One region of the Agrobacterium sp. LEGMi-208b genome, then DNA from elsewhere that is predicted to be linked to it. Evidence: riboswitches for the same ligand, from Rfam matches in the RefSeq annotation. Region 1 holds a riboswitch; the other holds the start of a gene.

Region 1 (5,781 bases):
TTCGGGAAGTTCGACACAGGTCGCCGCTTTCGATACGCATGACAAGAGCGCGCTGGAAAAATTCCAGCACTTTCTCCATTCCAGCCCGGCGGCCGTGCCGCTTATCGTTCTGGTGCTGTCGCTGATTGTTTTCGGCCTGCTCCTCGGCGGCAAATTCTTCTCGGCCTTCTCGCTGACCCTCATCCTGCAGCAGGTCGCAATCGTCGGTATCGTCGGCGCGGCGCAGTCGCTGGTCATCCTGACGGCGGGCATCGATCTCTCGGTCGGCGCGATCATGGTTCTCTCTTCCGTCATCATGGGGCAGTTCACCTTCCGCTACGGTTTGCCGGCGGAGCTTTCCATTCTCTGTGGCCTCGCCGTCGGCGCATTCTGCGGCTTCATCAATGGCGTCCTGGTCTCGCGCATGCGTCTGCCGCCATTCATCGTCACCCTCGGCATGTGGCAGATCGTGCTGGCGACCAACTTCCTCTATTCCGCGAACGAGACGATCCGCGCCCAGGATATCGCCCAGCAGGCGCCGATCCTACAGTTCTTCGGCGCCAATATCCGTTTCGGCAACGCGGTCTTTACCTATGGCGTCATCGCCATGGTTCTGCTCGTCGCTCTGCTCTGGTATGTGCTGAACCGCACAGCCTGGGGCCGCCATCTTTATGCTGTCGGTGACGATCCGGATGCCGCCGAACTTGCTGGCGTCAACGTCAAGCGCATGCTGACGACCGTCTACACGCTGTCCGGTCTCATCTGCGCCTTTGCCGGCTGGGCCCTCATCGGCCGCATCGGCTCGGTTTCGCCGACCGCCGGTCAATTTGCCAATATCGAATCCATCACTGCGGTGGTTATCGGCGGCCTGTCGCTGTTCGGCGGGCGCGGCTCCATCATGGGCATGATCTTCGGTGCCCTGATCGTCGGTGTCTTTTCGCTCGGCCTCAGGCTCATCGGAACAGACCCGCAATGGACCTATCTGTTGATCGGCGTCCTCATCATCATGGCTGTCGCAATCGACCAGTGGATCAGAAAGGTAGCAGGCTGATGGCAAAAGAACCCATTCTCACAGCACGCAATCTCGTCAAGCGCTACGGTCGCGTGACCGCCCTCGACCACGCCGATTTTGATCTCTATCCGGGCGAAATCCTGGCCGTCATAGGTGATAACGGCGCCGGAAAATCTTCGCTCATCAAGGCGATTTCCGGTGCTGTAACACCCGATGAAGGGGAGATCAGGCTGGAAGGCCAGCCCGTGCAGTTCCGCTCGCCGATCGAGGCGCGCAAGGCGGGTATTGAAACCGTCTACCAGAACCTCGCCCTCTCGCCGGCGCTTTCCATAGCCGACAATATGTTCCTCGGCCGTGAAATCCGCAAACCCGGCATTCAGGGCAGCCTGTTCCGGGCGCTGGACCGCCCGGCCATGGAAAAATTCGCTCGCGAGAAACTGTCCGAGCTCGGCCTGATGACGATCCAGAACATCAATCAGGCGGTGGAAACCCTCTCCGGCGGCCAGCGTCAGGGTGTGGCCGTGGCGCGTGCGGCGGCCTTCGGTTCCAAGGTCGTCATCCTCGACGAGCCGACGGCAGCACTCGGCGTCAAGGAAAGCCGGCGTGTTCTCGAGCTTATTCTCGATGTACGGTCCCGTGGCCTGCCGATCGTCCTGATCTCGCATAACATGCCGCATGTCTTCGAGGTTGCGGATCGCATCCATATTCACCGGCTGGGCAAGCGCCTGTGCGTCATCAATCCGAAGGACTATTCGATGTCGGATGCCGTCGCCTTCATGACCGGTGCCAAGGAAGCGCCGAAGGAAACGCTTGCCGCATGACGCTGAAGCTTGAAACTATCGCCGAGGATGTTCTTCGGCGGGCAGAAGGTAAGTCCCGTTTTATCGTTGCCATTGCCGGTCCCCCTGGGGCCGGCAAATCCACGCTCGCGGACGCCCTTTGTGATGCTTTGCTCACGCGCGGCGAGACGGCCGCCGTTCTGCCGATGGACGGCTTCCATATGGATAACGGTATTCTTGAGGAGCGGGGGCTGCTGTCGCGAAAGGGGGCGCCCGAAACTTTCGATGTGCGCGGTTTCCTCGATATAGTTTCGGCTGTTCGTAAAGGCGGGCAGGAAGTCCTCGTCCCGATTTTCGACCGTTCCCGCGAAATCGCCATTGCGTCCGCCCGCGCTATCGTACCGGAAACACGTTTCGTCCTTGCCGAAGGCAACTACCTGCTGCTGAACGAAGCGCCGTGGACGACGCTTTCCGGGAGCTTCGACCTCACCATCCTTGTGGGTCCCTCTGTCGCGGTGCTGGAAGAGAGGTTGCGCAACAGATGGTTGGGCTATGGTCTCGATGCCGCTCAAATCCACGCCAAACTATTCGAGAACGATCTTCCCAATGGAAAAAGGGTGATCGAAAACGCCCGTCCCGCCGATATTCGCATCGATATATGGGAATAGATTAACGCTTTTCCGTTCTTCAGCCGTAACGCGCATTTGCCGTTAAGCCTTTGTTGACCATGTGTTGAATCTTTTTGATCCACAGGGTGGGGCTTTTGTGTGTCTATTCATTGACGCGAAAATTTCCTCATATACTATATGTGGTGTTCGAGGTTCTTCCGATTCGCAAGGATTGGGAGCTAAGACGGGAATTCGGTGCGTAACGCCATCCAGGCGGAGCAAGGCCGAAACTGCCCCCGCAACTGTAAGCGGTGAGCATCGTTCCGATTTGGGCCACTGGGGCTGAAAGCTCCGGGAAGGCCGGAATAGATGTTGTGACCTGCAAGTCAGGAGACCTGCCTTGAGCGCAAACGTCCACGGGCGGGGTGTCCGGAGGAAGGTGTATGACGCAAATGATTTGCGTTCGCCCTTTTCTGCCCCCTCCAGAACAAGCTTCGGGGTGAAGTCATGCCAGTGCATTTTTTTGAGTTGCTACGCTCGTCGGCGTAGAGAGTGATTTTCTGCGGCTTGAAGATCGCCAGGAAAAGGGAACCCGGTTTCCGCCTAGAATGCGACGAACTCTCCAAGCTGCACGTTTCGCCTGAATGACAGATCCATCGCCACCCGATTGCGAGTGCAATCGGCAATGTTGAGCCGTGTCCTAAATCGGCTTCGAAAGGGAAATTATGACCGTCACCGTTTACAGCAAACCCGCCTGCGTCCAATGCACCGCCACGTACCGCGCCCTCGACCGCATCGGCGTTCCCTATGAGATTGTCGATATTTCCGAGGATGCTGACGCGCTCGATCACGTCCGTGGCCTTGGTTATATGCAGGTTCCCGTGGTCGTCGCCGGCGAACGCCATTGGGCGGGTTTCCGGCCTGACATGATCGGCTCGATCAGCTGAGGCGGTGGGGCGATGGGCCTGATCGTCTATTATTCCAGCCGCTCTGAAAACACCCATCGTTTCCTTCTGAAACTGGGACGGCGATTGTTTCGCCTGCCGCTCGGCGCGGAGGATGACGTGCCTCAGGTATCGGAGCCCTATGTGCTCGTTACCCCCACCTATGGCGGCGGCGGCACAAAAGGGGCCGTGCCGAAACCGGTGATCCGGTTCTTGAACGATCCCTCCAACAGAAATCTCATTCGCGGCGTCATCGCGGCGGGCAACACGAATTTTGGCGCAGCTTTCGCATCCGCCGGAGATATCGTCTCGCGCAAATGCGCAGTGCCGTTTCTCTATCGCTTCGAGCTTCTCGGCACGGAGGAAGATGTCGCCAACGTCAAACATGGATTGGAACGATTTTGGACACGCTGACCTCGAGCGCGCTGCGCAAGGACGCCAAACAGCCGGTAGCCGCAAGCCAGAAACCGCTCGATGCGGCCCTGGACTACCACGCACTGAACGCGATGCTGAACCTTTATGACGAGAACGGAAAGATCCAGCTCGACAAGGATCGCCTCGCCGCCCGGCAATATTTCCTCCAGCACGTCAACCAGAATACGGTGTTTTTCCATAACCTCAGGGAAAAACTCGATTATCTGGTGACGGAGGGATATTATGAGCAGGAGGTGCTGGATCAGTACTCCTTCAATTTCGTCCGCGACCTCTATGACGAGGCTTATGCCCGGAAATTCCGCTTCCCGACCTTTCTCGGCGCCTTCAAATATTACACCTCCTACACGCTGAAGACCTTCGACGGAAAACGTTATCTCGAGCGTTATGAGGATCGCGTCTGCATGGTGGCGCTGGCTCTCGCGCGCGGTGACGAACAGCTTGCCCGCGACCTGATGGACGAGATCATTTCCGGCCGCTTCCAGCCGGCGACCCCGACGTTCCTGAACGCTGGCAAGAAGAGCCGCGGTGAGCTGGTCTCATGTTTTCTGCTGCGCGTGGAAGACAATATGGAAAGCATCGGCCGCTCCATCAATTCGGCGCTGCAGCTTTCCAAGCGCGGCGGCGGCGTGGCGCTGTCGCTCACCAATATTCGCGAATTCGGAGCGCCGATCAAGCAGATCGAAAACCAGTCTTCCGGCGTCATTCCTGTCATGAAGTTGCTGGAAGATTCGTTTTCCTACGCCAACCAGCTGGGTGCACGCCAGGGCGCCGGCGCGGTCTATCTGCACGCCCACCACCCTGACATCATGCGCTTTCTCGATACCAAGCGTGAAAATGCCGACGAAAAGATCCGTATCAAGACCCTGTCGCTCGGCGTGGTGATCCCTGACATCACCTTCGAACTCGCCCGCAACAATGAGGATATGTACCTGTTTTCGCCCTATGATGTGGAGCGGGTCTATGGCGTGCCATTGACGGAGATTTCGGTTACCGAAAAATATCACGAGATGGTCGCCGACAGCCGCATCCGCAAGAAGAAGATCAAGGCGCGCGAATTCTTCCAGGTGATCGCCGAAATCCAGTTCGAGAGCGGTTATCCCTACATCATGTTCGAAGATACGGTGAACCGCGCCAATCCGGTCGCCGGCCGTATCAGCATGAGTAATCTCTGCTCGGAAATCCTGCAGGTCAGCGAGGCGAGCGAGTTCAATACCGATCTCTCCTACAGCCACATGGGCAAGGATATTTCGTGCAATCTCGGTTCGCTCAACATCGCCTCGGCGATGGATTCGGCCGATTTCGGCAAGACCATCGAGACCTCCATCCGGGCGCTGACCGCGGTGTCGGACATGAGCCATATATCCTCCGTTCCCTCGGTGGAAAAGGGCAATGATGCCAGTCACGCCATCGGGCTTGGCCAGATGAACCTGCACGGTTATCTGGCACGCGAGCGCATCTTTTATGGATCCGAAGAAGGTATCGACTTCACCAATATCTATTTCTACACGGTGACCTATCACGCCATCCGCGCCAGCAACCGGCTGGCGGTGGAAAGGGGCCAGAGCTTCAAGGGCTTTGAGAACTCCAAATACGCCTCGGGCGACTATTTCGACAAATATACCGACCGGGAATGGTTGCCTGCGACGGAAAAGGTTCGTGAGCTGTTCGAAAAGGCCGGCATTGCCATTCCGACACAGGAGGACTGGAGGGCTTTGAAGCAGGAGGTCATGGCATCAGGCCTCTATAACCAGAACCTGCAGGCCGTGCCGCCCACTGGCTCGATCTCCTATATCAACCACTCCACCTCTTCGATCCATCCGATCGTCTCGAAGATCGAAATCCGCAAAGAGGGCAAGATTGGCCGCGTTTATTACCCGGCTTCCTATCTCTCGAACGACAACCTCGAATACTACCAGGATGCCTACGAAATCGGACCGGAAAAGATCATCGACACCTATGCGGCGGCCACCCAGCATGTCGATCAGGGCCTGTCGCTGACGCTGTTCTTCCGCGATACGGCGACG
Region 2 (5,781 bases), on a different replicon from region 1:
TGCAGGTCTTCATGGGCAATTATGGCGCCAAGGGCCTCGTCGTCGTCGATCCGGTCGATGCTCCGAACTTCCGTTACATCGAGTTGCCGTTCCGCCGCATCGACTTCGCACTTGATCCGGCCAATGCCCGCTTCGGATATGTTCTGACCGAAGACGGTTCGCTCAACCAGATCGACGTTCTCAAGGGCGAACTTGCCAAGAGCGCCAAGGTCACCGACCCCTATTCCATGGACGGTCACTGGAACGATCCGCGTCCGCGCATTGCAATGGCTGGCGACGAGGTCGTCATCACGGATCCCAATGCAGGACTGGTTCGCCGCATTTCCAAGACCGAACTGAAGGAAGTCGGGACGATCAAGGTTGAAGGCAAGCCTTACAACATCGCTGTCGCAGGCGGCAGCGGCAAGGTTCATGAGCATGGCGAAGGCCACGACCACGAGGGTCACGATCATGCGCATGCACACAGCCATGGCGACCCGCAGATCTACAAGGGCTATTTCGAAGACAGCCAGATCAAGGATCGTCCGCTTTCCGATTACGCTGGCGACTGGCAGTCGGTCTTCCCGCTTCTGAAGGACGGTTCGCTTGAACCCGTATGGAAGCATAAGGCCGAGAATGGCACTGCAAGCGTCGAACATATCCGCGCCGAATACGAAGCCGGATACAAGACCGACGTAGATCGCATCGCGATCGAGGGCGACGTTGTGTCCTTCTACAAGGACGGCAAGCCGACCAAGGCCAGCTATGCCTATGATGGCAAGGAAACCTTGACATACAAGAAGGGTAACCGCGGCGTCCGCTTCATCTTCAAGAAGACCGATGGTGACAAGTCTGCACCTGATTTCATTCAGTTCAGCGACCACAAGATCGCTCCGGAGAAGACCGACCACTTCCACATCTTCTGGGGCAACGACCGTGCAGCGCTTCTTGAAGAAGTGACCAATTGGCCGACCTACTACCCTGCGTCGCTGTCGGCGAAGCAGATCGTCAGTGAGATGAAGGCCCACTAAGGCACGCTTGCAAATGCGTCCGGCCCAAGGGCCGGGCGCTACGCGACCAACAGGTCGTCGATTTAATGCCAAATCAGTCAGGTGAAATATGAAGGCAGCGCCCAACACTGCACAGGCCATCTCCGAACATTGGAACGGTCGCGCTCATCGCTTTAATGATGCCGCCTCCCATGTACGGCTCCACGAGGGATGGAAGCGTGTTTTCTCGACGGCGCTCGGTAGTGAAGCCAGAGAGGCCATCGACCTTGGTTGCGGTACGGGCGCATGCACTCTGCTTCTTGCCGAGTGTGGACATCAGGTGACCGGCGTGGACGGGTCCGAAGGCATGCTCTCATATGCTCTCACGGATGCAGCCAATCGCGGGCTGAATGTCAGCTTCATTCATTCCTCGATGGATGACGCGGAGCTTCCCGACGACAGCGCGGATATTGTGACCCTGCGAAACGTTCTCTGGACACTGGAGAATCCGGCGGACGCCCTGGCGCTGGCCGAACGCGTCCTGCGACCTGGTGGACGGTTGCTGCTCTCGGATGGTCTGTGGTTCGTTCATAGGGCAAACAACAGCGCGGAAACATTCGGTGCCCATCTGCCTTTCTACAACGGCCTCACGGCGAGCGATAGCAGTCGCGAGATCGACTTTTTCGTCATGACTGCGACAAAGCCGTTCTGACACTGATCGAAAGCTTGCTTCGCGTTATCAAGCCTGTATAGCTTTCAACCGTCGGTTCCCGAAAGGGACGAACAGGGAATTCGAGGTGGAGTGATCCGCCAAACGAAACTGCCCCCGCAACTGTAGACGGCGAGCATCCTTTCATCGGCCACTGAGCACTACGCTCGGGAAGGCGAAAGGAGGCGACGACCCGTCAGTCAGGAGACCTGCCGACATCGATTAACTTATCGCCGGCGGGGTGTCCGGAGGGGAAGCGGATGTTTGCTGCGTATTTGCATGCTGTTCCGAATGATGGTGAAAGCCGTCATGTGGATTTCCGTGCCGTCTTGATGATCCCGACCGTATTCATTTCTACATAGGAGATTGATCATGACGAAACTCAAGGCAGCCTTTGCCTTCTCGACGATCCTGCTTGCTAGTTCGGGTGCATTCGCTGCTTCGACCAGCTATCCGCTTCAGATCAGCAATTGCGGTCAGGAACTGACATTCAAGGCCGCGCCGAAGAGCGTTGCTGCAGTCGGCCAGTCAACCACGGAAATGCTTTATGCTCTCGGCCTCGGCGACAAGGTCGTTGGCACGTCCGTCTGGTTCAATGAAGTGCTTCCGGAATTCAAGGATATCAACGCCAAGATCCCACGTCTGGCAGACAATCATCCGGGATTCGAGGCTTTGGCCGCAAAGAAGCCGGAACTCGTGACCACGCAATTCGAGGTGCATGTCGGTCCACAGGGAGTTGTCGGCACGCGTCAGCAGTTCAACGAGCTCGGCATCAATGTCTATGCGATGCCAGCGGATTGCGTCGGCAAGGACAATCTCGCGGGAGGTGACGGTTCGCGTAAGGTGCCGTTCTCCATCGACACGGTCTATCGTGCCGTCGATGAGCTTTCGACGATCTTCGACGTGCAGGAGCAGGGTGACAAGCTCGAAGAGCAACTTCGCTCCCGCGTGTCGGCTGCGGCCGACAAGGCGAAATCCCTCGGTAACAAGAATGTCTCGGCCGTCTTCTGGTTCTCCAGCGCCGATATCGATCTCGATCCTTTTGTTGCCGGCCAGAAGGGTATTCCGGGCTTCATCCTGAATACGCTCGGTGTGAAGAACGTGGTCGAGAGCGATGAGGAGTACCCGTCGGTTGGATGGGAAACCATAGCCAAGGCAAATCCGGACATTATCATCCTTGCACGCATGGATCGCCGCCGGTACCCGGCCGACGATTATCAAGTGAAACTCGACTACCTGAAGAGTGATCCGGTCACCCGTGAGATGAAGGCGGTCAAGGAAGGCCGCATCGTCATTGTCGATGCGCACGCCGTACATGCAGGTATCCGCATTCCGGATGGTATCGAAGCGGTCGCTGCTGCCCTTGAAGATTATAAGGCAAAGCAGTGATAGATACGGAAATCGGGCAGGGCGTTGGGGTGGCCTATCGGCGGATGGGCTACGTGGCGGGCTCCATCGCCCTGCTCGTCCTCGCAATTGCGCTGGGCGTCTCCGTTGGGGAGACGTCCATGCCAATCCATCTTGTGGCGCAGACGCTGGCCAACAAAATGCTGGGGTCGACCTACACGATCGATCCGATCGACGCGGGCATCATCTGGAACTATCGCCTGACCCGCGCAATCGTTGCCGCATGCTGTGGTGCGTCACTCGGTGTATCCGGTGTCGTACTGCAAGCCATGCTTCGTAACGCGTTGGCGGATCCATACATTCTCGGCATCTCGGCAGGCGCGTCGACTGGTGCTGTGACCGTACTGATCCTTGGCATCGGGGGAGGGGTTCTCTCCCTGTCACTGGGCGCTTTTGTAGGCTCTTTGATCGCTTTCATCATTGTCGTCACGCTGGCAAGGGCGGCGGGCGGCGGCGTGGGTATCCAGGCGACAGGCTTGATCATTCTCGCCGGGATCGCGGGATCTCAGCTCTTTAATGCACTGACTTCTTTTATCATTACACGCTCGGCAAATGCCGAGCAGGTTCGGGGCGTCATGTTCTGGCTCATGGGTAATCTCAGCGGTGTGCGCTGGAATGATGTTCTCCTCGCTGTGCCGATCGCCATCCTCGGTGTCTGTATCTGCATCTGGCACAGGCGCGCACTGGACGCCTTCACCTTCGGAGCGGATTCGGCTTCATCGCTCGGTATTCCCGTCCGCAAAGTCCAGGCGATCGTCATCGGCACAGCCGCGATGATGACGGCCGTTATGGTCAGTATTGTTGGCTCAATCGGATTCGTCGGGATCGTTATTCCGCATGCGGCACGATTTCTGGTTGGCCCGCGGCATGCCCGTCTCCTACCCGTTTCTGCCCTGATGGGCGCTGTTTTTCTCGTGCTTGCCGATATCGGTTCGCGGGTTCTGGTGCCCAATCAGGTTCTGCCGATCGGCGTCATTACCGCACTCGTCGGAGCGCCGGGTTTCGCGCTGATACTCATTCGGGGGAGGCGGGTCCGATGAACATGACCGCGACCAGTCTCGGCTGGAAAGTAGGGGCTACCCCTATTGTGCAGACGGTGTCGCTCGACATTCGTCAGGAGGAGACACTCGGGCTTGTCGGCCCGAATGGCTCAGGCAAATCGACGCTGCTGAAACTTCTGGCGGGAATCCTTGCGCCATCATCGGGGGACGTGCGTATAAAAGGCACGCCCATGACGACGATGAGCAGGCGGCAGATCGGTCAGACAATGGCCTTTGTCGAACAGCAAAGCGACACCTTTGAAAGGCTCACTGTCCGCGACGCTGTCGAACTTGGCCGGACGGCCTGGCTTTCTGCGCTGCAGCCGTGGTCGGCAAAGGACGATCAAATCGTTGCCGGTGCTCTTCAGCAGGTGGACATGGCCGGAATGGAAAAGCGCCTCTGGCACACTTTGTCGGGTGGTGAAAAGCAGCGTGTCCACATCGCGCGCGCCCTGGCGCAACAGCCCGGAATTCTACTTTTGGACGAGCCGACCAATCACCTTGATATCCAGCATCAATTGTCGATCCTCGGATTGGTCAAGGCCTTGCCAATTACATCAGTGATCGCGCTTCACGATCTCAACCAGGCCATGAACTGCGACCGCGTCGGCGTGATGTTCAAAGGAAAACTGATTGCCCTCGGCGCGCCCGCACTCATCCTGACCCCCGAGCTGATCCGCTGCGTCTTCGGCGTCACCGCGAGCTTCATCGCAGATATGGACGGCACGAGACTTATCCGGTTTCAATCCACGTAATGAGGTATTCCATGCGATCAATCATTCTCGCCACTCTCGTTAGCCTGATGCCGTTTGCCGCTCGGGCGGAAACGTTCGAAGTTAAAATGCTGAACGGCAACGCGACCGGTGGTATGGCCTTTGAGCCGGACTTCCTTTCCCTGAAGCCGGGCGACAAGGTGAAGTTCCTGGCCACACAGCGTGGACATAACGCTGCTACGATCAAGGATTTTCTTCCTGCAGGCGTGACACCGTTCAAAGGGAGAATAAATCAGGAAATCGAGGTCAACTTCACAGAGGAAGGCTTCTACGGGATCATGTGCACCCCGCATTACGACATGGGAATGGTGATGATCGTGCGGGTCGGAGAGACACCCACATCCGAGATGAAGCTGCCTGAAGACGTCCGCCCTGGTGCCATAAAGCGGATAGCCCAGATCACCGACCGGAACCCGTAAGGGTTCTTGGGCGGGTTGGTCGAGAAGCCTCGCCGAGTGCTGCTGTTCTTGATGGCCAGAACGTCAAGATTACCGAGAGCGGCCGCCCTCGTGGCTATGACGCAGGCAAGAAGGTCAAAGGTCGCAGGCGACAGGCGATGGTGGACATGGATGGTCGTGCGCTCGTGCTTGACTCCCAGCCTGCCGATCCAGGACCGCGACGGTGCGATCTCGGTCTTGCAAGTCTCGCGAAAGTCGTTCCCGTTGTGGAGAAGGCGTTTGCCGACATAAGCTACTCTGGCAACAGGCCGCAGAGCGCGACGCTGATCGATATCCAAATCGTCGGCAAGGCAAAGGATCAGGTCGGCTTTGCGGTTCATCCGAGGCGATGGGTGGTCGAGCGCTTCTCCGCATGGATCAGCCGGCAACAGCGGCTCTGGAAAGACCCGGAAGCGACGATCGAATCCACCGAGGCATTCCTCTACG

What was found. A riboswitch is a leader RNA that binds a small molecule or an ion and turns the genes downstream of it on or off. The one in region 1 is predicted to bind cobalamin.
Region 2: it holds a riboswitch for cobalamin, as region 1 does, so the genes downstream of both, AC5YUO_RS26675 (ABC transporter substrate-binding protein) here and nrdH (glutaredoxin-like protein NrdH) in region 1, are expected to answer to the same signal.

Annotation. Positions count from the first base shown of each region.
Region 1 covers NZ_CM183445.1:1,526,692-1,532,472, reverse strand. Annotated here, with positions in the region: gene AC5YUO_RS07615 (ABC transporter permease) at 1-1,030, shown strand, start outside; gene AC5YUO_RS07610 (ATP-binding cassette domain-containing protein) at 1,030-1,812, shown strand; gene AC5YUO_RS07605 (nucleoside triphosphate hydrolase) at 1,809-2,438, shown strand; cobalamin riboswitch at 2,572-2,795, shown strand; gene nrdH (glutaredoxin-like protein NrdH) at 3,104-3,325, shown strand; gene nrdI (class Ib ribonucleoside-diphosphate reductase assembly flavoprotein NrdI) at 3,338-3,736, shown strand; gene nrdE (class 1b ribonucleoside-diphosphate reductase subunit alpha) at 3,724-5,781, shown strand, end outside.
Region 2 covers NZ_JCALIC010000003.1:255,497-261,277, forward strand. Annotated here, with positions in the region: gene AC5YUO_RS26665 (ZinT/AdcA family metal-binding protein) at 1-1,010, shown strand, start outside; gene AC5YUO_RS26670 (class I SAM-dependent methyltransferase) at 1,099-1,680, shown strand; cobalamin riboswitch at 1,719-1,908, shown strand; gene AC5YUO_RS26675 (ABC transporter substrate-binding protein) at 2,050-3,066, shown strand; gene AC5YUO_RS26680 (FecCD family ABC transporter permease) at 3,111-4,124, shown strand; gene AC5YUO_RS26685 (ABC transporter ATP-binding protein) at 4,121-4,879, shown strand; gene AC5YUO_RS26690 (pseudoazurin) at 4,891-5,316, shown strand; partial or broken gene AC5YUO_RS26695 (transposase family protein) at 5,361-5,781, shown strand, end outside.